One region of the Methylobacterium ajmalii genome, then DNA from elsewhere that is predicted to be linked to it. Evidence: predicted binding sites of a transcription regulator. Region 1 holds the regulator's gene; each other region holds the start of a gene.
The links. Region 1 encodes PhoB, which activates phosphate uptake and scavenging genes when phosphate is short. Its sites were predicted from a motif close to TGTCATNNANCTGTCAT; they were not measured.
Positions count from the first base shown of each region.

Region 2: a site for PhoB is predicted at 2,359-2,375, ahead of V3T34_RS07240 (YdcH family protein). Genes of this name have one in related genera too.
Region 3: a site for PhoB is predicted at 2,013-2,029, ahead of V3T34_RS20325 (CorA family divalent cation transporter). Genes of this name have one in related genera too.
Region 4: a site for PhoB is predicted at 2,830-2,846, ahead of V3T34_RS14640 (esterase-like activity of phytase family protein). Genes of this name have one in related genera too.

Region 1 covers NZ_JAZFXT010000068.1:167,271-172,992, reverse strand. The annotation lists gene pstA (phosphate ABC transporter permease PstA) at 1-261, shown strand, start outside; gene pstB (phosphate ABC transporter ATP-binding protein PstB) at 381-1,193, shown strand; gene phoU (phosphate signaling complex protein PhoU) at 1,280-2,005, shown strand; gene phoB (phosphate regulon transcriptional regulator PhoB) at 2,073-2,774, shown strand; gene V3T34_RS28235 (hypothetical protein) at 2,802-3,824, opposite strand; gene V3T34_RS28230 (hypothetical protein) at 4,150-4,416, opposite strand; gene lpdA (dihydrolipoyl dehydrogenase) at 4,599-5,722, opposite strand, start outside.
Region 2 covers NZ_JAZFXT010000019.1:5,804-11,525, forward strand. The annotation lists gene V3T34_RS07235 (acyl-CoA synthetase) at 47-1,678, shown strand; gene V3T34_RS07240 (YdcH family protein) at 2,159-2,344, opposite strand; gene V3T34_RS07245 (YdcH family protein) at 2,559-2,777, shown strand; gene purE (5-(carboxyamino)imidazole ribonucleotide mutase) at 2,930-3,427, shown strand; gene V3T34_RS07255 (5-(carboxyamino)imidazole ribonucleotide synthase) at 3,424-4,524, shown strand; gene V3T34_RS07260 (tetratricopeptide repeat protein) at 4,785-5,666, shown strand.
Region 3 covers NZ_JAZFXT010000047.1:74,462-80,183, reverse strand. The annotation lists gene V3T34_RS20335 (MFS transporter) at 1-887, shown strand, start outside; gene V3T34_RS20330 (spore photoproduct lyase family protein) at 930-1,988, shown strand; gene V3T34_RS20325 (CorA family divalent cation transporter) at 2,191-3,093, shown strand; gene V3T34_RS20320 (hypothetical protein) at 3,090-3,227, shown strand; gene V3T34_RS20315 (response regulator) at 3,283-3,666, opposite strand; gene V3T34_RS20310 (PAS domain-containing protein) at 3,701-5,722, opposite strand, start outside.
Region 4 covers NZ_JAZFXT010000028.1:249,992-255,713, forward strand. The annotation lists gene V3T34_RS14625 (sensor histidine kinase) at 1-1,796, opposite strand, end outside; gene V3T34_RS14630 (Rdx family protein) at 1,826-2,215, opposite strand; gene crcB (fluoride efflux transporter CrcB) at 2,291-2,662, opposite strand; gene V3T34_RS14640 (esterase-like activity of phytase family protein) at 2,892-5,411, shown strand; gene V3T34_RS14645 (P1 family peptidase) at 5,658-5,722, opposite strand, start outside.

The sequences.
Region 1 (5,722 bases):
ACCGGCGTGCTGCTGGCGCTCGCCCGCATCGCCGGCGAGACCGCGCCGCTGCTCTTCACCGCGCTCAACAACAATTCCTGGTTCAGCCCGAACCTGATGGGCGGCGTCGCCAACCTCCCGGTCATGATCTACCAGTTCGCGCTCTCGCCCTACGAGAACTGGCGCCAGCTGGCCTGGGCCGGCGCGCTCCTCATCACCGTCACCATCCTGGGCCTGTCGATCGTGGCCCGCCTCGTCCTGAGCGGCCCGAAGGGGCGCTGATCCGCATCTCCGGCAGCACGCGGGTCGCTCCGCGACCGGGTGCTGCTCTCCTTATCCGACTTTGCCGCATTTCCTTCGACGGCTTTCGTCGAAAAATGCTCCTGCCCGGAGACACACCGATGAGCGCCACCGCCACCGCCGTGCCGGTCGTGGGCCAGAGCACGGCCGACGAATCCGCCGCGATCCGCCTCGCCGTGAAGGACCTCAACTTCTACTACGGCGACTTCAAGGGGTTGAAGAACATCAACCTCAACTTCCTCGACCGCCAGGTCACGGCGCTGATCGGGCCGTCGGGCTGCGGCAAGTCGACGTTGCTGCGCACCTTCAACCGCATCTACAGCCTCTACCCCGAGCAGCGCGCCGAGGGGCAGATCCTGCTCGACGGCCGCAACATCCTCGACCCCTCGATCGACCTCAACGAGCTGCGCGCCCGGGTCGGCATGGTCTTCCAGAAGCCGACCCCGTTCCCGATGTCGATCTACGACAACATCGCGTTCGGCATCCGGCTCTACGAGCGCCTCGGCAAGGCCGATCTCGACGTCCGCGTCGAGGAGGCCCTGCGCAAGGGCGCCCTGTGGGACGAGGTGAAGGACAAGCTCAAGCAGTCCGGCATGGGCCTGTCCGGCGGCCAGCAGCAGCGCCTGTGCATCGCCCGCACGGTGGCGCAGCGCCCGGAGGTGATCCTGTTCGACGAGCCGACCTCGGCCCTCGACCCGATCTCGACCGGCCGCATCGAGGAGCTGATCGAGCAGCTGCGGGGCGAGTTCACCATCGCCATCGTCACCCACAACATGCAGCAGGCGGCGCGCATCTCGCAGTTCACCGCCTTCATGTATCTCGGCGAGCTGATCGAGTTCGGGCCGACCAACCGGCTGTTCATGAACCCTTCGAAGCGCCAGACCCAGGACTACATCACCGGCCGGTTCGGCTGAGGCGTCCCGCCCTCGTCCCACCGGTCCGGCCCCCTGCCGGGCCGGCTCGATCCCACGCTCCACTTCATCGCGGGGAGTCTCACTCCATGTCGAACCACATCGTCACCTCCTACGATCAGGAGCTGCAGAACCTGCGGCGCAGCATCGCCGAGATGGGCGGCATCGCCGAGAAGCTGGTGGCCGATTCCGGCCTCGCGCTCCTGCGCCGCGACACCGCGCTCGCCCAGTCGGTGATCGCCGCCGACCAGCGCCTCGACGGGCTGCAGCGCGAGATCGAGGAGAAGGCGATCCTGCTGATCGCCAAGCGCCAGCCGATGGCGATCGACCTGCGCGAGACGATCTCGGCGATCCGCGTCTCGGGCGACCTCGAGCGCATCGGCGACCTGGCCAAGAACGTCGCCAAGCGCGTCGTCGCCATCGCCGACCAGGTCCAGCTGCAGAAGATCGTCGTCGGCGTGGAGCACATGAACGAGCTGGTCCAGGGCCAGCTCAAGGACGTGCTCGACGCCTACGCCACCCAGGACACCGTGGCGGCCCTCGACGTCTGGGCCCGCGACGGCGGCATCGACGCGCTCTACACCTCGCTGTTTCGCGAACTCCTGACCTACATGATGGAGGATCCGCGCAACATCACGTTCTGCACGCACCTCCTGTTCTGCGCCAAGAACGTCGAGCGCATCGGCGACCACACCACCAACATCGCCGAGACCATCCACTACCTCGCCACCGGCGAGACGCTGACGACCGACCGGCCGAAGAACGACGGGTCGAGCTTCGCCACCGTGGATCCCCAGTCCTCGTCCAAGGCCTGACCGGATGGCCTGCCCGGCCGCGAGGCCGGGCCGGCCGTCCCGGCGGCGACGACCCTGAAGTGCCCCGATGAGTACCCGCATCCTGATCGTCGAGGACGAGGAGGCCCTGACCCTCCTCCTGCGCTACAACCTCGAGGCCGAGGGCTTCGAGGTCGACGCCGTCGCCCGCGGCGACGAGGCGGATATCCGCCTGCGCGAGCAGGTCCCCGACCTCGTCCTCCTCGACTGGATGATGCCGGGTCTCTCCGGCATCGAGTTGTGCCGGCGCATCCGCGCCCGCCGCGAGACCGAGCGGCTGCCGGTGATCATGCTGACCGCGCGCGGCGAGGAGGGCGACCGGGTGCGGGGGCTCGCCACCGGCGCCGACGACTACATCGTCAAGCCGTTCTCGGTGCCCGAGCTCCTGGCCCGGGTGCGCGCGCTCCTGCGGCGCTCGAAGCCCGCCCACGTCGCCGACCTGCTCGTCGCCGGCGACATCGAGCTCGACCGGGTCAGCCACCGCGTGCGCCGCGACGGCCGCGAGCTGCATCTCGGCCCGACCGAGTTCAAGCTGCTCGAGTTCCTGATGCAGAGCCCCGGCCGGGTCTTCTCCCGCGAGCAGCTCCTCGACGGCGTCTGGGGCCACGACGTCTACATCGACGAGCGCACGGTCGACGTGCATATCGGCCGCCTGCGCAAGGCGATCAACCGCGGCCGCGACTCGGACCCGATCCGCACCGTGCGCGGCTCCGGCTACTCCTTCGACGAGATGTTCGCGCCCGAGCCGTGACGCCGGACGGCCGTCGGCCGGTCCGGGTCAGAACTCCATCCCGAACTTGACCCGCAGGCTGTGCCGTTCGAACTGGTTCAGCCCGAGGGACCGGCCGGCCAGGGCCGGGTCGGTGTCGCGGCCCCAGACCTGCCCGGCATAGGCCACGGTCAGCCAGACCTTCTCGGTGAACCGGTGATGCAGCGCGGGCCCCAGGGTGAGCGCCTCGCTCTCCAGCCGGTTCAGGAAGGCCCCTTCGTAGCCGCGCAGGTAGCGGACTTCCGGGCCGAGATAGGTGTTGTCTCCGACGCGCCCCACGAGAGCGTTCGACCACAGGAAGGTCGAGGAGCGATAGCCCGGGCCGCCCCGCTCGCGCCCGGCCGCCGGCTCGACGCTGAGGTTGCTGCCGTACCAGAGCTTGTCCGGCACCACCTGGACGTCGAGCTGGAGCAGGCTCTCGACGTCGAAGATGTCGGCGCCGCGGCCTTCGACCGGGAGGACGCGCGTGAAGCGAGGGCGCACCTCCAGGGCGAGACCGAAGGGCTGCTCCTTCGAGCCCTTCAGGAACTGGTACTTCACCTCGAGCGAAACGCCGTCGAAGGCGCCGTAGGACTTGTCGTCCAGATCGAGGATGTTGCGCTGGCGCCGCAGCGTGCCGAAGGCGCTGAGTTCGAGGCTTAGCCTGTCGATGGGGTTGAACTGGTAGGCAAGCCGCGTGTCGAGCACGCGGTAGGCCGACCGGCCGGGGCCGTCCCGGCGCTTGCCGATGCGCGAGACGGTGTCGACCACCGCTTCCCGCTCGCCCTTCTCGCCGGCATCGGCGCCTTCCGTGAAGCCGAACAGGTGCTCGGTATCGACGTCCTTCCCGTCGTCCGTCTTGCTGGACGAGTCCGATTCGCGGCTCCGGCCCTTGCCGCTCTCGCGCGCCCCACCTTGATCGGCTGCGGGCTCGCTCTTCGTCCCTGGCCCGCCGCCCGGCGCCGCCAGCACGGGGGCCGGAGCGGACAGGAGGAGGAGCAGGACGCCTGCCGCGGCCGACAGAGGCCCGACCGGCTCGGTGGTTCGGGTCATGATCGCGCGAGGGCCTCTGACGTGCCGTGCTCCAGCATGTCCGGTTAAAACGAAGCCGGAGGCGTTGGCTGCAGCAAAATGGCAACGCTTGTAAGACCTCCGCACGGGTCGGGATTAAGGACCGACATCGGCGCGTCGGGCGACGACCGACCGGACGCTGCGCATGCCCGATGCCACCGGGCCGCTCCCGGCGGCTCCGCGCGCGGTCGACAGGATTCGAGGTTTGCCGCGGAGCGAGCGCCGCGACGGGCCGGATCGGCGTGGATCGTCCCGGTCACGCCGATCCGGCCGCACCCCGGGCAATCCCGACGCCCGACACCAGGTCCTAGGCTCCAGCTTTCGTGGCGCGCGGAATTGAGCATTGCCGAACGACTTGCGCGTTCGTAAGGTAATCAAGTCTATAGGGGAGCAGTCCCGTGGAAAAAATCAGAAACATACTGATGATGTCGGCGCTCGTCTCGATCTCCGGTCTCGCGGCGGCGCCGGCCTCGGCATAGTCGCGGGCCGATCGCGAGAGATGCGCGGAGTCGGTCGGAATCCAGACCCACCACAACGGGCGGAACGTCTGGATCAGGAACAGGGTGCCGAGCAAGACTTACTACGCGTTCCTCCGCTGCACCGACGCTCTCGCCATGAAGCGCGCGGACGCCACGCCGGGTCGTCGCTGACCGGCGGCTGGCACCGGGGGCCACCTCGCGCCCCCATGTCTCCTGCGCCCATGTCTCGCACGCCGAGCGGCCGTCGCCGGACGGTTCCGTCCGGCGGGGCCTGCCTTCAGATGTGCAGCGCCTCGCCGAGCGCCCTGAGGTTCGCCTCGTGGAAGGCCTCGCCGAGGGTCGGGTGGGCGTGGATCGTGCCGGCGACGTCCTCCAGCCGGGCGCCCATCTCGAGCGCCAGGCCGAACCCCGCCGCCAGCTCCGAGACCCCGGCCCCCACCGCCTGGATACCGAGGATGAGGTGGTTGTCCGCCCGCGCGGTCACCCGCACGAAGCCGTCCTCGGCGCCCAGGGTCATGGCGCGGCCGTTGGCGGCGAAGGGGAAGAGGCCGGTGCGGATCTCGTGGCCGGCGGCGCGGGCCTCGTCCGGCGACAGGCCGGCCGAGACCACCTCCGGGTCGGTGAAGCAGACCGCCGGGATCGCCACCTTGTGGAAGGCACGGCGGCGCCCGGCCACGAGGTCGGCCACCATCTCGCCCTGCGCCATGGCGCGGTGGGCCAGCATCGGCTCGCCGGTGACGTCGCCGACCGCCCAGACGTTGCGCATCGAGGTGGCGCAGCGCTCGTCGATGCGGATGAACGGCCCGCTCATGTCGAGGTCGAGCCGCTCTAACCCGAGGTCGTGCGTCCGCGCCTTGCGGCCGACCGCGACCAGGATCACCTCGGCGGGGATCTTTCGGGGTTCACCGCCGACCTCGACGTCGAGCGCGTCGCCCGAGAGCCCGGTCGCCTTGGCGCCGAGCAGCACCTCGATCCCGAGCGCGCCGAGGCGTCGCGCTACCGGCCGGGTCAGCTCGGCATCGTAGGCCGGCAGGATCCGCTCGGCCATCTCGACCACCGTGACCTTGGCGCCGAGCTTGGCGAAGGCGGTACCGAGCTCGAGCCCGATATAGCCCGCCCCCACCACCGCCAGGGTGGCGGGGACCTTCGGCAGCGACAGCGCCTCGGTCGAGGAGATCACCCGCCCGCCGAAGGGCAGGTGGGGGAGCGCCGCCGGAACCGAGCCGGTGGCCAGGATCACGTGCTCGGCCCGTACCCGCTCGGGTCCGGTATCGGTCTCGACGAGGCAGGTCTTGCCGTCGACCATCTGCCCGCGCCCGCGCAGGATCTTGACCCCGCCGCGCTTCAGGAGCGACGCGACCCCGGTGTTGAGCCGCCCGACGATGCCGTCCTTCCAGGCCA
Region 2 (5,722 bases), on a different contig from region 1:
CGCCGTCCTCGCGGGTACTGTGGCCGGACAGGCAGCAGGACGACCCATGACCGGCGCGACGATCTACGATCACGGCCTCGACCGGAACCCGGCGAACCACCAGCCGCTTACGCCGCTCACCTTCCTGGAGCGGGCCGCCGCGGTCTTCCCGGACCGCACCGCGGTGATCCACGGGGGCCTGCGCCGCAGCTACCGCGACCTCTACGCCCGCTGCCGGCGCCTCGCCTCGGCCTTGAGCGCCCACGGCATCGGGCGCGGCGACACGGTGGCGGTGATGCTCGCCAACACCCCGGCGATGATCGAGTGCCATTACGGGGTCCCGATGGCCGGAGCGGTGCTCAACACCCTCAACACGAGGCTCGACGCGGCGATCATCGGCTTCTGCCTCGATCACGGCGAGGCCAAGGTGGTGATCACCGACCGGGAATTCGCCCGCACCATGGGCCCGGCCCTGGCCCAGGCCGGGGTGACGCCGCTCGTCATCGATTACGACGACCCGGAATACGACGGCCCGGGCGAGCGGCTCGGCACGATCGAGTACGAGGACTTTCTGGCCGGGGGCGATCCCGCCCATGCCTGGACGATGCCGGGCGACGAGTGGGACGCCATCAGCCTCAACTACACGTCGGGCACCACCGGCGACCCGAAGGGCGTGGTCTACCACCATCGCGGCGCCTCGCTGCTCGCGGTCGGCAACGTGGTGGCGGGCAATCTCGGCCGGCACCCGGTCTATCTCTGGACCCTGCCGATGTTCCACTGCAACGGCTGGTGCTTCCCCTGGACCCTGTCGGTCGTGGCCGGCACTCATGTCTGCCTGCGGCAGGTCCGGGCCAAGGCGATGTACGACGCCATCGCCGATCACGGGGTGACGCATCTGTGCGGCGCGCCGATCGTGATGTCGCTCCTCATCAACGCGCCGGCGGCCGAGCGCCGCGACCTGCCGCGCCGGGTCTCGTTCCTCACCGCCGCCGCGCCGCCGCCGGAGGCGGTGCTCGCCGGGATGGCGGAGGCCGGGTTCGACGTCACCCACGTCTACGGGCTGACCGAGACCTACGGCCCCGCGGTGGTGAACGAGTGGCACGCCGACTGGGATGCCTTGAGCAAGGACGAGCAGGCCGCCCGCAAGGCGCGCCAGGGCGTGCGCTACCCGCCGCTCGAGGCCCTGGACGTGCTCGATCCCGAGACGATGGAGCCGGTGCCCGCCGACGGCGAGACGCTCGGCGAGGTGATGTTCCGCGGCAACGTGGTGATGCGCGGCTACCTGAAGAACCCGAGCGCCACCGAGGCCGCCTTCAAGGGCGGCTGGTTCCACTCGGGCGACCTCGGGGTGAAGCACCCGGACGGCTACATCCAGCTCAAGGACCGCTCGAAGGACATCATCATCTCAGGGGGAGAGAACATCTCGTCGATCGAGGTCGAGGAGGCTTTGTTCAAGCACCCGGCGGTGGCGGCCGCCGCGGTAGTGGCCAAGCCCGACGAGAAATGGGGCGAGACGCCGTGCGCCTTCGTCGAGCTGAAAGGCTCCGAGACGGTCTCGGCCGAGGAGCTGATCGGCTGGTGCCGCCGCTCGCTCGCCGGGTTCAAGGTGCCCCGGCACGTCGTCTTCACGGAACTGCCGAAGACCTCGACCGGCAAGGTGCAGAAGTTCGTGCTGCGGGAGATGGCGAAGGCCCTGTGACGGGACCCCGGCGATTCGGGCCGGACGCCGGGCATCCAGGCTTCGCGCCATTCAAGCCCGCTCGGCCCGAATTGGAGACGACCTCCTGACCTCGACCTCATCCTGAGGTGTCAGTTCATCGCAGATGAACTGACCTCGAAGGAGGGCTCCAGAAGTCTCGCGATCCCTGCAGCCCTTCTTCGAGGTCAGCCGGTCACGGATCGACCAACGCCTCGGGATGAGGATGGGAATCGGATCGAAGATCGTCGCCCTGTGAGCCCGGTTCGTCGAACGGGCACCGGGGGCCTCGGCGCGAGGTACCGGCGGACGGGCTTCTCCATAAAGTAAACGACCGCCGAAACGGCGCCGGCGGGACCCACCCCGCGTCGCGCAGTCTGCGCTATCCATCTCGCGGGAGCAGAACCCGCCGGTCGTCTTGAGCAATGAGGGAGGACCGCCGCGTCGATACGCCGACGCGGCGGCGCGCTGAATTCTGCCGGGCTAGTGCATCACGCGGGTGGACGTCGTCCGCAGGCGACTGATCTCATCCTTCAAGTGAAGCTTGCGCCGCTTGAGTTCGACTATTCGCAAGTCGTCGGTGGAGAGGTGGGTGCAGGCGTCCTGAATCTCGCGCTCCAGGGCTTCGTGCTTACGCTCGAGCTCGGTGAGATGCGTGTGCAGCGACATCAGCCATAGCCTCCTGTCATGTAGGTGACACACGAAGCCTGCCACAGGCCGCGGCCGATGTCTAAGGCATTCCGTATTGCAATTGCGTAATGTGCGCCGCAGCGCGAGGCCGCCGAGGAGGCGGTACAACCCTGCCGGCGCCCTTGCGACACCCTTGCCGGAGGGCGGGGCCTGGTTCATGCTTCACCGCATTGTCCAAGGGCTTAGGGCGGCGATGGCGTTCGAGTTGAGTGCGGAATCGACGGCGGAGTACGAGAGCGAGCTGGCGCGGCTCCGGGAGGAGCATCGCGACCTCGACGACGCGATCGAGGCGCTGGCGGGCGTGATGGCCGGCGACCGCCTCCAGCTCCAGCGCCTGAAGAAGCGCAAGCTCGGGATCCGCGACCGCATCTCCTACCTGGAGGACCAGCTCACGCCGGACATCATCGCCTGAGGGCGGGGTCCGGCGATCGAGGACGTCCCCGCGGTTGAGGACGTCCCGCGGCGGCTTGCGGGAGCGCGGGCGCGCCGCTACTGCGGATGAATGACCGGTCGCGGCCCGTTCGCGCGGCTTTGCGGCGCTTTTGCGAGAGGATGCGCTTGACGATGGCGGCATCGCCCCCCGTCGCAGTGATCATGGGCAGCCAGTCCGACTGGGCCACCATGCGCCACGCGGCCGAGACCCTCGACGCCCTCGGCATCCCCTACGAGGCCCGCATCGTCTCGGCCCACCGCACCCCGGACCGCCTGGTGGCCTTCGCCAAGGGCGCCAAGGCGGCGGGCGTCAAGGTGGTGATCGCGGGGGCCGGCGGCGCCGCCCACCTGCCCGGCATGGCCGCCGCGATGACGCCGCTGCCGGTCTTCGGCGTCCCGGTCGAGTCGAAGGCGCTGTCGGGCCAGGACAGCCTCCTGTCGATCGTGCAGATGCCGGCCGGCATCCCGGTCGGCACGCTCGCCATCGGCCGGGCCGGCGCCGTCAACGCGGCCCTGCTCGCCGCCGCCGTCCTGGCGCTGACCGACGAACCCCTGGCCGAGCGGCTCGACGCCTGGCGCGCGCGCCAGAGCGCGGCGGTCGCCGAGCATCCGGACACGAGCGCCCCGTGAGCACGCCCCCCATCGCCCCCGGCGCCACCATCGGCATCATCGGCGGCGGCCAGCTCGGCCGCATGATCGCGGTCGCGGCGGCGCAGTACGGGCTCAAGGCCCACATCTACTGCCCCGATCCCGACAGCCCGGCCTTCGAGGTGGCGGGCCGCCGGACCGTGGCGGCCTACGACGACGCAGCGGCGCTCCAGGCCTTCGTCGAGTCCGTCGACGTGGTGACCTACGAGTTCGAGAACATCCCGAGCCGCACCGCCGAGATCCTGGCCGCGCACCGGCCGCTGCATCCGAGCGCCTCGGCGCTCGCGACGACGCAGGACCGGCTGACGGAAAAGAGCTTCGTCGCGGGCCTGGGCATCCCGGTGGCGCCGTTCCGGGCGGTGGACGACGCCGCGGGCCTGGCCGAGGCCGTCCGCGAGATCGGCCTGCCGGCGGTGCTGAAGACCCGACGCTTCGGCTACGACGGCAAGGGCCAGGTCATGCTGCGTGATGCGGGCTTCGACCCCGCCGCCGTGATGGCCTCCCTGAACGGCCAGCCCTGCATCCTCGAGGGCTTCGTGCCGTTCGAGGCCGAGGTCTCGGTGGTGGCCGCCCGCAACGCGGAAGGGCGCTTCTCGGCCTACGACCCCTGCGCCAACGAGCACCGCCACCACATCCTCGCCCGCACCGTCGTGCCGGCCCCCGGCATGACGCCGGAGACCGCCGCCGAGGCGGTCGCGATCGCCCGCACCATCGCGGAGGCGCTGGGCTACGTCGGCGTGCTCGCGGTGGAGATGTTCCTGGTCCGCGGAGCCGACGGGCGGGCGGGCGTCGTCGTCAACGAGATCGCGCCGCGGGTGCACAATTCCGGCCACTGGACCATCGAGGGAGCCGAGACCTCGCAATTCGCCCAGCACGTCCGGGCGATCTGCGGCTGGCCGCTCGGCAGCGCCGCCCTGACCGGCCGCTCGGTCGAGATGCTGAACCTGATCGGCGACCAGGCTGACGACTGGACCCGGATCCTCGCCGAGCCCGGCACCCACTTGCACCTCTACGGCAAGGGCGCGGCGCGGCCCGGCCGCAAGATGGGCCATCTCACCCGGGTCGCGACCGGCGCCTGACCCTGCGCCTCGCCCGAACGGGTGAGGCCGCGCGGCCACACCCGTGGCCCCGGAGCGCCCTCCCCTGCTGCAACGGCGCCGGGAGCCACACCTTCGCCACATCGTCCCGCACAAGCGAAGAGGCGCACTGCCTTTAAGCCGGCCTTCACCGCGATCGGAGAAGGGTCGTCCGGCGCCGGGACCGCTTCGAGGCGGGGCGCGCGTGCGGATTGCGAAGGTGCGCGGCGCAGCGAAGATGCGCCGCCCCGGGGGAGCGGGTGATGAACAACGTGATCGGCTGGAGCCGTGTGACACCGGCGGCCCGGATGCTGGGGGCGACCGTGCTGGCCGCGCTCTCGCTCGCCGGCTGCGACACCGTCAGCCGGGCCACCGCGACGCGGCAATTCGCGGTGGTCGAGGCCGACAAGTCCGGCGCGACCGAGGTGAACATCGCCTCCCTGTCGGACGTGATCCAGCGCAACCCGAGCGACGCGGCGGCCTACAACACCCGCGGCGCGGCTTACGCCCGCGCGGGCAACTTCGATTCGGCCATCGCCGACTTCACCAAGGCGATCCAGCTCGACCCGAACTCGGCCTCGGCCTACGGCAACCGGGCACTGGCCTACCGCCAGTCGGGCCGCAACGACGCGGCGCTGCAGGACTTCAGCAAGGCGGTCGCCGCCGACCCGAACTACACCGCCGCCTATATCGGGCGCGCCAACCTGCAGCGGGCGCAGGGCAACTACGAGGCCGCCTACAGCGACCTGAGCCAGGCGATCCGCCTGACCCCGGAATCGGCCGAGGCCTACCACGCCCGCGGCCTGGTGCGGCAGGCGCAGGGCCAGCACCGCTCCGCGATCGGCGACTTCGACGCCGCCATCGACCGCAACCCCTTCGTGGCCGCCCCCTACGCCGCCCGCGGGCAGAGCCTGATCGCCACCAACCAGTACGACAAGGCGATCGAGGACTACAACGCGGCGCTGAACGTCAACAACAAGGACGCGGATTCCTGGGCCTATCGCGGGCTGGCCTACGAGAAGTCGAACCGCCGCCAGGAGGCGCTGGAGAGCTACCAGCGCGCCGTCGCCATCGACCAGGGCAACGCGATCGCCAAGCAGGGCCTGGGCCGGATGCAGGGCGGGGTGGCGTCGCTGTTCCGGTAGGAACGACAGGATTCCAGGATGAAAAGAGCCTCCGGCAATATGCCGGGGGCTTTTTT
Region 3 (5,722 bases), on a different contig from region 1:
GGGTCCTGGTGCTGGCGAGCTTCCTGATCGGCGTGCTCTCGACCGCGGCCCAGCAGGCGGTGCCCTTCGCCGCCGAGCTGGCGCCGGACGCGACGCGCGGCCGGATGGTCGGCCAGGTGATGACGGGCCTGCTGCTGGGCATCCTGCTCGCCCGGACCCTGAGCGGATTCGTCGGCGCCTGGGCCGGCTGGCGGGCGGTGTTCTACGGGGCGGCCGGGCTCGCGGTGGCGCTGGCCGGCCTCGCCCGGCTCGGCCTGCCGGGGACGGCGCCCAGCACCCGGATCCGCTACGGCGCGCTCCTGCGCTCGCTCCTCGACCTCGTGCGCGAGCAGCCGGTCCTGCGCCGGGCGGCGCTCGCCCAGGCGCTGCTGTTTGCCGCCTTCAACGCGTTCTGGACCACCCTGGCGCTCCTCGTCGAGGCGCCGCCCTTCGGGCTCGATCCCGCCGGGGCCGGGCTGTTCGGGCTCATTGGGGCGGCCGGCGCGCTCTGCGCCCCGGTGGCCGGGCGCTTCGCCGATACCCGCAGCCCGCGCCCGGTCCTCGTCGGCGGCGGCGCGCTCACGCTCGCCGCCTTCGCGGTGTTCGGGCTCCTCGGCGGCCATTCGCTTGTGGCCTTGGCGGTGGGCGTGCTGTTGATCGACATCGGCATCAACACCGCGCTCATCGCCAACCAGACCCGGGTCTACGCCCTCGCGCCGGGGGCACGCGGGCGGATCAACACCGTGTTCTTCACCGCGATCTTCGCCGGGGGCGCGCTCGGCGCCTCGGCGGGCACCCGGGCCTTCGCGGCCGGCGGCTGGCCGGCGCTCTGCGCGGTCGGCGGCGCCTTCGCGGCGGCGGGCCTGCTCGTGCCCCTGCTGGAGCCCCGCGACCGCCCTAGATCCTGAAGGCCCGAGTCCCGCGCACAAGCCCCGCATCCGAGCCCGTCCCTGTCAAACCTCCTGGCCATCGACACGATCTACCTCGAGCCCGCCGTCGCGGCCTATCCTCTCGGACGGGAAATCCTGGAGCGGTTCGGGCCTGCGAGGCGGATCGAGGTCGCCTCGCACTGGAACATCCCGGAGCTGCACGGCAATGCCGGCTCGGTCGAGGACTGGGTGCGGATCAAGCGCTCGACCCTGGTGCTCGGGGTCAAGAAGGGCCTCGCCTCGCGGCCGAACGGCCGCAGCGCCCACTTCATCGCGCCGTCGAGCTCGAACGGCTGCGCCATGGCCTGCGCCTATTGCTACGTGCCGCGGCGCAAGGGCTACGCCAACCCGATCACCCTGTTCGTCAACACCGAGGCGATCGGCCGGGCGATCGCCCGCCACGCCGCCGGCCAGGGCCCCCTCCCCGCCCCCGACCAGATCGACGACCGGCACTGGGTCTACGACCTCGGCGAGAACGGCGACCTCTCGGTCGACGCGATGGCGAGCGGGGGCGTGCGCGACCTCGTCGGGCTGTTTCGCGGCATCCCGAACGCCAAGGCCTCCTTCGCCACCAAGTTCGTCAACCCGGACCTCCTCGCCTACCGGCCCGAGGGCAAGACCCGCATCCGCTTCTCGCTGATGCCCGAGCGCATCGCCCGGGTGGTCGACGTGCGGACCTCGCCGATGCCGGAGCGGATCGCCGCGATCGACGCCTTCGTGGCCGCCGGCTACGAGGTCCACGTCAACTTCTCGCCGGTGATCCTCTACGAGGGCTGGGAGGAGGACTGGCGGGCGCTGTTTCGCGCGCTCGAGGCCGGCATCGGCCCGGCCGCCAAGGCGCAGCTGAAGGCCGAGATCATCTTCCTCACGCACAACGCCGCCCTGCACGAGGTGAACCTGCGCTGGCACCCCAAGGCCGAGGCGCTGCTGTGGCGGCCCGACATCCAGGAGACCAAGCGCTCGGAGGGCGGGATGGAGAACCTGCGCTACCGCACCGGCTGGAAGGGCCGCTGGCTGTCCCGGTTCAAGGCGCTGCTGGCCGAGGAGCTGCCCTATTGCGGGGTACGCTACGCGTTCTGAGGGACGCGGGCCGGCGACGGGCGCCGTCATCGAACCGTCGCGCTCCGTCCCTAAGCAGACTTGCATTGGCAGGCCAACGCTTCGCCCGCTTAGGTTCTTGTTTTGTCGCAGATTTTTGCCGCCGAACCGGTGTCCACTTCGGCGAAATCCGCTTAGCCCGCGGGCCACGCTCTCCCCGGCGAGAGGCGCGAAGGACGCTGCGATGGCCCATCTCCTCAGCGACGAGCCGGCCCTGCCGGGCCTGATCTGGGCGATGCGGTTCGACGCGGGCGGGCGCGGGCGCCTGGTCGAGCCCGGCGAGGAGGTGCCGGCGCTCGGGCGCTTCGGCGACGGCTTCGTCTGGCTCCACGTCAACCTCAACGACGCCCGGGTGCCGGGCCTGATCGCCGAGGGGCGGCTCGGCCCGCCCGACCTCGCGGCGGCGGCCTTCGCCAGCGACCCGCACCAGCGGGTGACCGTCGAGGACGGCCAGGTCGGCGGCGTCATCGCCGACCTCGCCCGGGAGGCCGACGGGCCGGACACCGCGCCCGAGCGGCTGCCCGACGCCGCCGGGCGGCTGCATTTCGTGCTGGGCGCCAACTTCCTCGTCAGCGGGCGGCGGCACCCGATCGTCGGGCCCGACGCGGTGCGGGAGGTCGTCGCCGGCGGGCGGCCGCTCGCCGGGCCGGTGGCACTTCTCGAAACCTTGATCGGCCGGGTCGCGGCGGCGATCGGGGCGCGGGGCGCCGCCCTGTCCGACCGGCTCGACGGGATCGAGGATCACATCCTCGACGAGCGCATTCGCCCGGAGACGCGCCAGCTCGGGCCGATCCGCCGCGACGCGGTGCGGCTGCACCGCCAGCTCAACGGGTTGCGGGCGGTGTTCCACCGCCTGGAGGAGGAGAGCGACGATCTGCCGGAGGAGACCCGGGAGGCCGCCGCCCGCATCGCCCAGCGGCTCGACGCCCTCGACCGCGACATGGTGGTGCTCGCCGAGCGCAGCCGGCTCCTGCAGGAGGAGCTGTCCGGCCTGCTCGCCCGGCAGTCGAATCGCCAGCTCCACACCCTGTCGATCCTGACCGCCCTGTTCCTGCCGCCCACCCTCGTCACCGGCCTGTTGGCATGAACACCAAGGGCCTGCCGCTCGCCGAGTGGGACGACGGCTCGACGGTGGCGATTGTGATCGCCGCGATGTCGGCAGCCGCCGCCTTCCTGCTGATCCGTCGGCTCGGGCTCGGCGGGCAGAGGGGCCAGGGCTGAGACTCCGAGGCTCTTGGCGATCGAGGGTCTGCTGGCGATCCGTTGCGGAACCTGGTCAACCGGCGGCTGATAGGAACGAGCGAATGCTTTCGACGATGCCCGCGTGGTTGAATGGCTTGTCGTGGAACACACCACGGGCCGGGATGCTCGACAGATCCGGCTTCACCGCACCCGTCAGGATCAGTTCGATTGGCGGCCAGCGGTCTCGGATCAGGGCAGCCAGCTTCAGCCCCATCACCGATCCGCGCACATCCAGGTCCGCCATCACCACGCGGATGTCCGTGCGTTCGTCAAGGATACGGATCGCCTTGGCGGTCGTCGTCGCCTCGACAACATCGCAGCCGGCATCCTCGATCAGGTCCGACAGGGTCATCATCAGGATCGGATCGTCTTCAATCAGAAGTACGATCGGTCGGCGCTCGTCGCGCTGCGTCGTCATGGGCTCCCCTCGAGAGAACCCGTCACCGCCCGGATCACGACGCTACTACCTCTGAGCTGGGCGCCCGAAATTCAGCGTCGAAGCCCAACGAGCTATAACTCAGCCGAGTGTCACGGGTTCCCACCAGTCCGAGCTGTATCAACCGCGTTCCGAAACCACGACGCGTTGGTGCCTGCGCTGGCGGACCACCGCGCTCCCGCCAGGTCAGCACGGCCGTTCGATCGTCGTCATCCTCGACCCGCCAGGCAACACTGATCGTCCCCGCTTCTGTCGAGAGCGCACCATACTTTACGGCGTTCGTGGTCAACTCGTGCAGCAACATCGAGAGCGACAGTGTCGCCTGAGGGGCCAGCGACAGGTTGGGACCATCGATCCGGAAGCGCTCCAGGGGCGCTTGTACCGCCAGCACACGGTCGACGACGGCGCGCATCGGTGCGGATGTCCAGCTGTCCTGCAAGAGCACATCGTGCGCCTGCGACAGGGCTACCAGCCGCTGCGTGAAAGCCTGGACCGGGGCTTGGTCCGGTACGCTGCGTAGCGTCTGGCTGGCGATACCCTGCACCATCGACAGGGTGTTCTTGAGCCGGTGCGACAGCTCGCCGTTCAGCAGCACTTGCTGCGCCTCCGCCTGCACGCGCGCCACAGCGACCTGGATCCGATCAGCTACGGCCCGCACAAAGGCCAATTCCTCGGCTGAAAGGGCGTGAGGTCGATCGGAGTGGATGAAGCCAATCCCGACGAGGCGCCCGCGCTCCATCACGGGCACGTTGATCAGCGTCCGCACACCGATCGCGAGCAGCATCGCCACGCTGTTCTGAGTGCGCGGATCGCGCTCTACATCCCCGATCAGGACGGCTGCGCCGCGCCGCAGGTCCTCGATGTATGAGCCGTAGTCGCGGAAGTCGTGCAGACCCGCGACTGAGGCAATCCCCGGTGCGCACCAATCGGATGGGATCTCTACCGTCTCGCGTGCGACATCGACCAAGCCATAACCGGCACGTGTTGCACCGAGCACCCGCGCGACGATACCGGCCGCTGCGTGTACGATGGTGGGCACCGTGCCAAGGTCGCGCAACTGGTCGCCCATCTCGACCAATGCTGCCTGCCGCGCCTCGGCGGTTCGACGGGCGGTCACGTCGCTCGCCGCCCCGAACCACTCCGCGATCTCGCCGTGCTCCTCGAAGAGAGGGACGGCGCGCGAGAGCATCCAGCCGAAGCTTCCGTCGGCTCGCCGCATCCGATGCTCAAGCTCGAACGTGCCCTTGCGCCGGATCGCATCATCGATCGCTGCCATTACCTCCGGGCGGTCGGGGGGATCGATGTACAGGTCGAGCCAGTGCACGCTTGGCACGACCGTGTCGGCGAGGAAGCCACGTCCGTCGAGCTGGCGCATCTCCTGCCAGTCGGGGCTCATCCGGTAGACGGACTGTGCGCCCGCAGTCACGAGCGCCCTCAATCGGTTCTCGCTCGCGGTCAGCGCGGCCTGGGCAGTGCGTCGCTCCTCGATATCGAGCAGGACGCCAGGGAAGCTCAGGGGTGTACCATCCTCCGCCCTGTCGACCCGACCGTTGGCCTCGATCCAGTAGTAGCGCCCGTCCGTGCGGCGCACCCGGTACTGATGGGCGTAGGCACCGCCACGCAAAATAGCGGTGGTGATGGCGGTCGATAACCCGCGCTTGTCGTCGGGATGCACGGTGGCGACGATCTGAGCGAGCGGGATGCCTTTACGTCCGAGGGCCGGGTCAAGGCCGAAGGCCTGGGCGAAGGCTTCGTCGATGGTGAAGCGGTCCGAGGGAATGTCCCAATTCCAGGTGCCGATGATCGCCCCGGCCGCCAGCGCCAGCTGGACGCGCTGGACGTTCTCCCGAGCCAGTGCCTCGCTGGCGTGGAGGGCGTCCTGCACCTTGCGGCGCTCGGTGACGTCCCGGACGGTCCCGAACATGCCGACGACGGTCCCATGCTCGTCGCGGGCGAAGCTCGCCCGACGTGCGATCCAACGCAACTCGCCGTCGTCCGCCCGGTGGATGCGGTACTCGACATCGAGCGCTGCGCTGCC
Region 4 (5,722 bases), on a different contig from region 1:
TGCACGATCGCCTGGGCGCTGACCCAGCGGGCGCCGTTGCCGTGCGGCGCCTCCGCCTCGGGCCGGATCCGGAACTCGGTGCGGTAGTCGGCCTCGCCCGCCAGCAGGTCGGCCAGAGCCGTCTCGATCCGGGCCCGGTCGTCCGGATGGACCGAGCGGGTCCAGCCCTCGTGCGAGAGGGGGGCGTGCGCGAAGATCTCGGACGAGCGGGCCGAGAGACGGTGCTGCCCGGAGGCGAGGTCGATCTCCCAGGTGCCGAGCCGGCCGGCGGCCAGCGCCAGCCGCAGGCGCTCCTCGCCCTCGCGCAGGGCGAGCTCCGCCGCCTTGGCCTCGGTGACGTCGACGTTGCAGCCGGTATAGCCGAGGAAGCGGCCGTGGTCGTCGAGGCGCGCCACCCCCTCGCACAGGATCCAGCGCGTCGCCCCGTGCCGGTCGATCACCCGGGTGGCGTGGCGGAACGGCGTGCGCGCCGCGAAGGCCTGCTGGAAGGTCTGCTGGAAGCCGAGGAGGTCGTCCGGATGCACGACCTCGCGCCAGCGCCCCTGCGCCAGCGCCTGGACCGAGCGGCCGAACAGGTACTCGTAGTGCATGTTGACGAAGACGAGCTCGCCCTCGGCATCGGTCATCCAGATCATGGCCGGGGCGGAATCCGCCATGTGGCGGAAGCGCGCCTCGCTCTCGCGCAGGGCGACGAGGCTGCGGCTCTGCTCGGCCAGCGCCTCGTCGCGCTCGGCGATGCGCCGGCGCAGGCTCTGGGAGGCGTCGGCCAGCACGTCGGCGAGCTGGCGGATCTCGCGGATCGGCGTCGAGACCCGGGGCACCGGCTGGCCGGCGGCGAGCGCCCCGCCCGCGGTGGCGAGCTGGCGCAGCGGGCCGGCGACCCGCGCCCAGAGCCGCACCGCCAGGAGCGAGGACGCGGCGAGCGCCAGGAGCCCGAAGCCGCCGAAGGCGACGATCCAGTGGCGCAGGGGCGCCTCGACCCGCTCGCGCAAGATGCTGGCGCCGACGATCCAGCCGGTCGCCCGGACGGTGGTCTCGACGTAGAGCACCGGCTGCCGGCGCCGGTCGACCCCCTCCCAGATCCCGGAAGCCGCCGTCGGGCGGCCGCGCAGGGCGGCCAGCATCGGCTGGCCCGCCAGGGTCGCGTGCTCCGCGGAGCGGGCGAGCAGCAGGCCCTTGCGGTCGACGATGCCGGTGGTCCAGCCCGGCGCGAGGTCCTGGACCAGGATCTGGTGCAGGCGCTCCACCGGCACCGTGACGCTGAGCACGTAGGCCGGCGCCCCGTCGACCACGACCGGCACCGCCACGTCGAAGGTCGGCGGCCGCCCGGGGGCGCCCATCCGGACGCCGCCGACCACCGGCCGGCGCGTCGCCAGGACCTCGGCATCCTCCTCGTGCGGGGCCTGCGGCACCGGCGCGCCGGGCGCCAGCGCGGTGTTGACGAGCTGCGTCCCGTCCGGCCGGCGCAGGGACAGGTCGAGCCCCGTCGTCTCCCGCACCGCCCGGGCCTGGGTCTCGAAGCCGTCGAGCCCGCTCTTGCGCAGGCGCGGCGAGGCCGCCAGGGTCTGGAGCACCGAGACCAGCCCGGCGATGTCCCGGTCGATGGTGAGCGCGATGCCGCGCACGCTCTCGCGGGCGTCCTGCTCGAAGCGGACCCGATCGAGAGCGGCGTAGCGGCCGAGCAGGATGGCGGTGAACAGCAGGCCCGGCCCGACCAGGGCGACCACCAGGGCGACGAGGTAGACCTGCGTCGACAGCCCGTCCCGGCGCAGGGCGCTGAGACGGCGGCGGATCATCACGGTGGCGCGCGGGCGGCGCGGGAGGGTCAAGGCGTCGGGCCCTGTCGGCTTGTCGGGTCTTCTCGGCTTGCCCGGTCGACATGGCCGAGGTCGCGCCCGGGCTCGATCCGGTCGCGCACCCGCTGCTTGAGGGCCTTGATGTCGGGAAATCCGCCGTCGCGCCTGCGCTCCCAGATCAGGGCGTCGTCGCAGGTGATCGCGAAGGCGCCGCCGCTCCCGGGGATCAGCGCCACCTCGCCGATCGCGTCGCGGAAGGTCGAGAGCAGCTCCTGCGCCATCCAGCCGGCCCGCAGGAGCCAGTTGCACTGCGTGCAGTAGGTGATGGCGATGCGCGGGCGGCCCTCCGCCGGGACGGGGGGCGTGCCGGCGGGGAGCGCGTCGGCCTCGGTCGCGGGAGGGGGGGCGTTGTCGCTCATTTCAGGTTCGACTCCTCCCCGATCCCCCCGACTTGTCAACCGTGCCGGCTCGCCGGGCGTGATCCGGCGCACGGCTCAGGCGAGCTGGCGCAGCACTACGAGGCTCGCCGCCACGCCGGCGATGCCCGCCGCCACCGACACCGCCACGTAGGCGAGCGCCGCCCCGTGGGCACCCCGCTCCCACAGCAGGAAGGCCTCGAGCGAGAAGGTCGAGAAGGTGGTGAAGCCGCCGAGCACCCCGGTGGTGAGGAAGAGCCGCAGCGCCTGCGGCCCGCCGCCCCGGGCGGCGAACCAGCCGGTGAGAACCCCCATCAGGATCGAGCCGACGACGTTGATCACCATCGTGCCGAACGGGAAGCCGCTCCCCGCCCGCGCCGCCCACAGGTTGACGCCGTGGCGCAGGGCCCCGCCGAGGCCGGCGCCGAGAAAGACCACCAGATAGCTCACCGCTCCGACGCCTCCGCTTGATGCCGGGCGCCTTCTGCCACGGCCCGGCGCCGAGGGCGAGCAGGAGGGGTGCAGCGGGAGAGGAGCGACGGGGGAGGTGAGGCCAGCCCCGCGACCGTGGCCGGCAGGCCGAACCGGGTTACGTCCGGTTCGGCGGGGCCATGCCCCGTCATGCCACCGTCACGTCCCCGCCGCATCGCTGCCGCAAAGTCAGCCTCGGGGGCGAATCGTGACCACCATCTCCATCCGTGCCGCCGTGGCGGCGGGCGGCCTCCTCGCGAGCGCGGGTCTCGCGCAGGCCCAGTCGATCGAGGCGCGGGTGCCGAACCTGCAGCGCACGGACGATCCGGTCTCGGTGGCGGCCGGCGGCGCGACGATCGTCAACCAGGGCCTGCAGGGCGTCGGCCGGCTGTCGGCCAACACCCGCGACTTCCTCGGCGATTCCCTCGGCTCGTTCTCGTCGCTCGCCGTCGACCTCGCGACCTGGCGGCGCAGCGGCGACACCTACACGGGCACGCTCTACACGCTGCCCGACCGCGGCTACAACAACCCCGACGGCGGCCTGTTCAGCGACTATGCCGGCCGGCTCAACCGCTTCTCCCTGAGCTTCACGCCCTATGCGGGCGCCGCCTTGCCGCAGGCCACGACCTCGCAAGCCCAGGTCACCCTGACGCCGGACGGCGGCATCGTGCTCACCGACGCCAAGGGCCAGCGCTTCAGCGGCCTCGATCCGGCCGCCGGCACCACCGTGCAGCTCGGCGGGGTGCTGCCCTCGGCCGCCGCCGGCCCGAGCGCGGGGCGCATCAGCCTCGACGCCGAGGGCCTGGCGCGCCGCCTCGACGGCTCGTTCTACGTCAGCGACGAGTACGGCCCGAACGTCTACTACTTCAACCGCAGCGGCCAGCTGCAGGGCCTGATCGGCATCCCGGCGGCGCTCCAGCCGGTGACGAACGGCCAGCTCAACTTCAACTCGCTCAACCCGCCCGACACCGGGCGGCGCAACAACCAGGGCCTCGAGGCCCTGGCGCTGACCCCGGACGGGCGCGGCCTCGTCGCCATCCTGCAGAGCGCGACACTGCAGGATTCCGGCCCCAACCAGCAGCAGCGGGCCAATACCCGCATCCTCTACTACGACATCTCCGGCACCCCGACCCCGGCGGCGCCGAGCCGCGAATACGTGCTGCAGCTCCCGGTCTATCAGCAGAGCGGCAATGGCGGCGGGCCCAACCGCACCGCGGCCCAGAGCGAGATGGTGGCGCTCAACGACACCCAGTTCCTGGTCCTGTCGCGGGATTCGAACGGGCTCGGCACCGGCAACACCACGCCGATCGTCTACAAGAGCGTGCTCCTCGTCGACACGGCGGGCGCCACCAACATCGCCGGCAGCGCCTATGACGGCACGACGCCGATCGCCCCGAACGGCACCCTGCGGGCCGGCCTCGCTCCGGTGCAGACCACCGAGGTCGTCAACCTGCTCAACCCGGTGCAGCTCAACCGCTTCGGGATGAACCTCACCACCGGCCCGGCGACCCAGACCACGCTCCCCGAGAAGATCGAGGCGATGGGCCTCGTGCCGGTGCTGAGCGAGCGGGCACCCAACGACTACTTCCTGCTCGTCGGCAACGACAACGACTTCCTGACCCGCCAGGGCGTCATCAACGGCCAGCCCTATGACGCCGGCATCAACAACGACAACATCCTGCTCGCCTACCGGCTGACCCTGCCGACCTACGTCGACCCGCTGTCGCTCGCGGTGATGAAGGAGACGGCGCCGACGGTGCTGCAGGGCCTGGGGGCCGGCGCGATCACCGCGGCGGCCTCCGCGACGCGCGGCGTGCAGGACCATCTCTCGGCCCTGCGCCGCGGGGCCAACCTGCCGGCGGGGGCCGGCCAGGGCGCCTGGGGCACCGCCGGCCCGGCGCTCTGGGTCGGGGGCGACGTCGTGTTCGCCGACCAGCCGCGCAACGGCGGCCTTTCCCTCGACCGCACCGTCGCGCAGGGCTCGGCCGGCCTCGACCTGCCGCTCACCGGCCCGTGGCGGGCCGGCCTCGCGGTGGGCGGGGGCGGCGGCTCGCTGTCGCGGCCGCAAGGAGCCTATCAGCAGGGCTTCCGCCAGGACCAGGGCGCCTTCACGGTCGCGGCCTATGGCGGCTATTACGGCCCGAGCCTCTATGCGCAGGGCATCGTCGGCGGCGCCCCGATCGTCGACTTCTCGGGCCTGCGCCGTCCGGCCGCCTACGGGCTCACCGCCGCGGCCCGGACCTCCGGTTCCGCCCTGGCGCTCGACGGCGAGGCCGGCCTCGTCTTCGACCGCGCCGCCTTCCGGCTGACGCCCTTCGCGGGCCTGAGCCACTACTCGGCCCGGATCGACGGGTTCACCGAGCAGGGCGCGGCCGGCAACAACGTCGCGTATGGCGGCCTCACCGTGCTCCAGACCACCGCCCGCTTCGGCGTCGAGGTGGCCTATTACGGGTTGTCCGGCATCGTCCCCTCGGTGCGGGTGGCCTACAATGCCGGGCTCGGTCCGCAGCGGAGCGCCGGGCTCTTCCGTCTCGCCAGCGTCCAGAACCCGCTCGCCACCGCGACCGCGGCGGTGCCCTTCCTGCAATCCGACTTCGTTACCGCCGGCGCCGGCCTCCAGGGCAGCCTCACCGAGCGTCTCGGCTGGCGGGTGGATTACCAGGCGGCGATCGGCACCCGGACCGGGGTCGCGCACGGGGTGACGGCGGGGCTGCGGTACCAGTTCTGAGGGGTGGGCACCCGGCAGCAGGTGCCCACTACCCCGTAGGATCCGCCGGCCTTTCCCGGACGACTGAAACGAAGTGGAAGGAGATCCGGAATCCAGCACGAAAGGTCGCGAAGCGTCCGCCCGTCTGCAACGTTGCAGAGGCTGAGCCGCTTGGCGGCAAGTTCTCTGCTGGATCCCGGATCTCCTTCCGCTGACGCTCCAGTCATCCGGGAGAGGGGGCGGGTTCGAGCAGGAACCGCTGCGCCCTCACCCCCCGAACCGATCCCGCCATGCCCCTTGCGCCCCCGCCACCGGCAGGGCGCGCGCGTGGT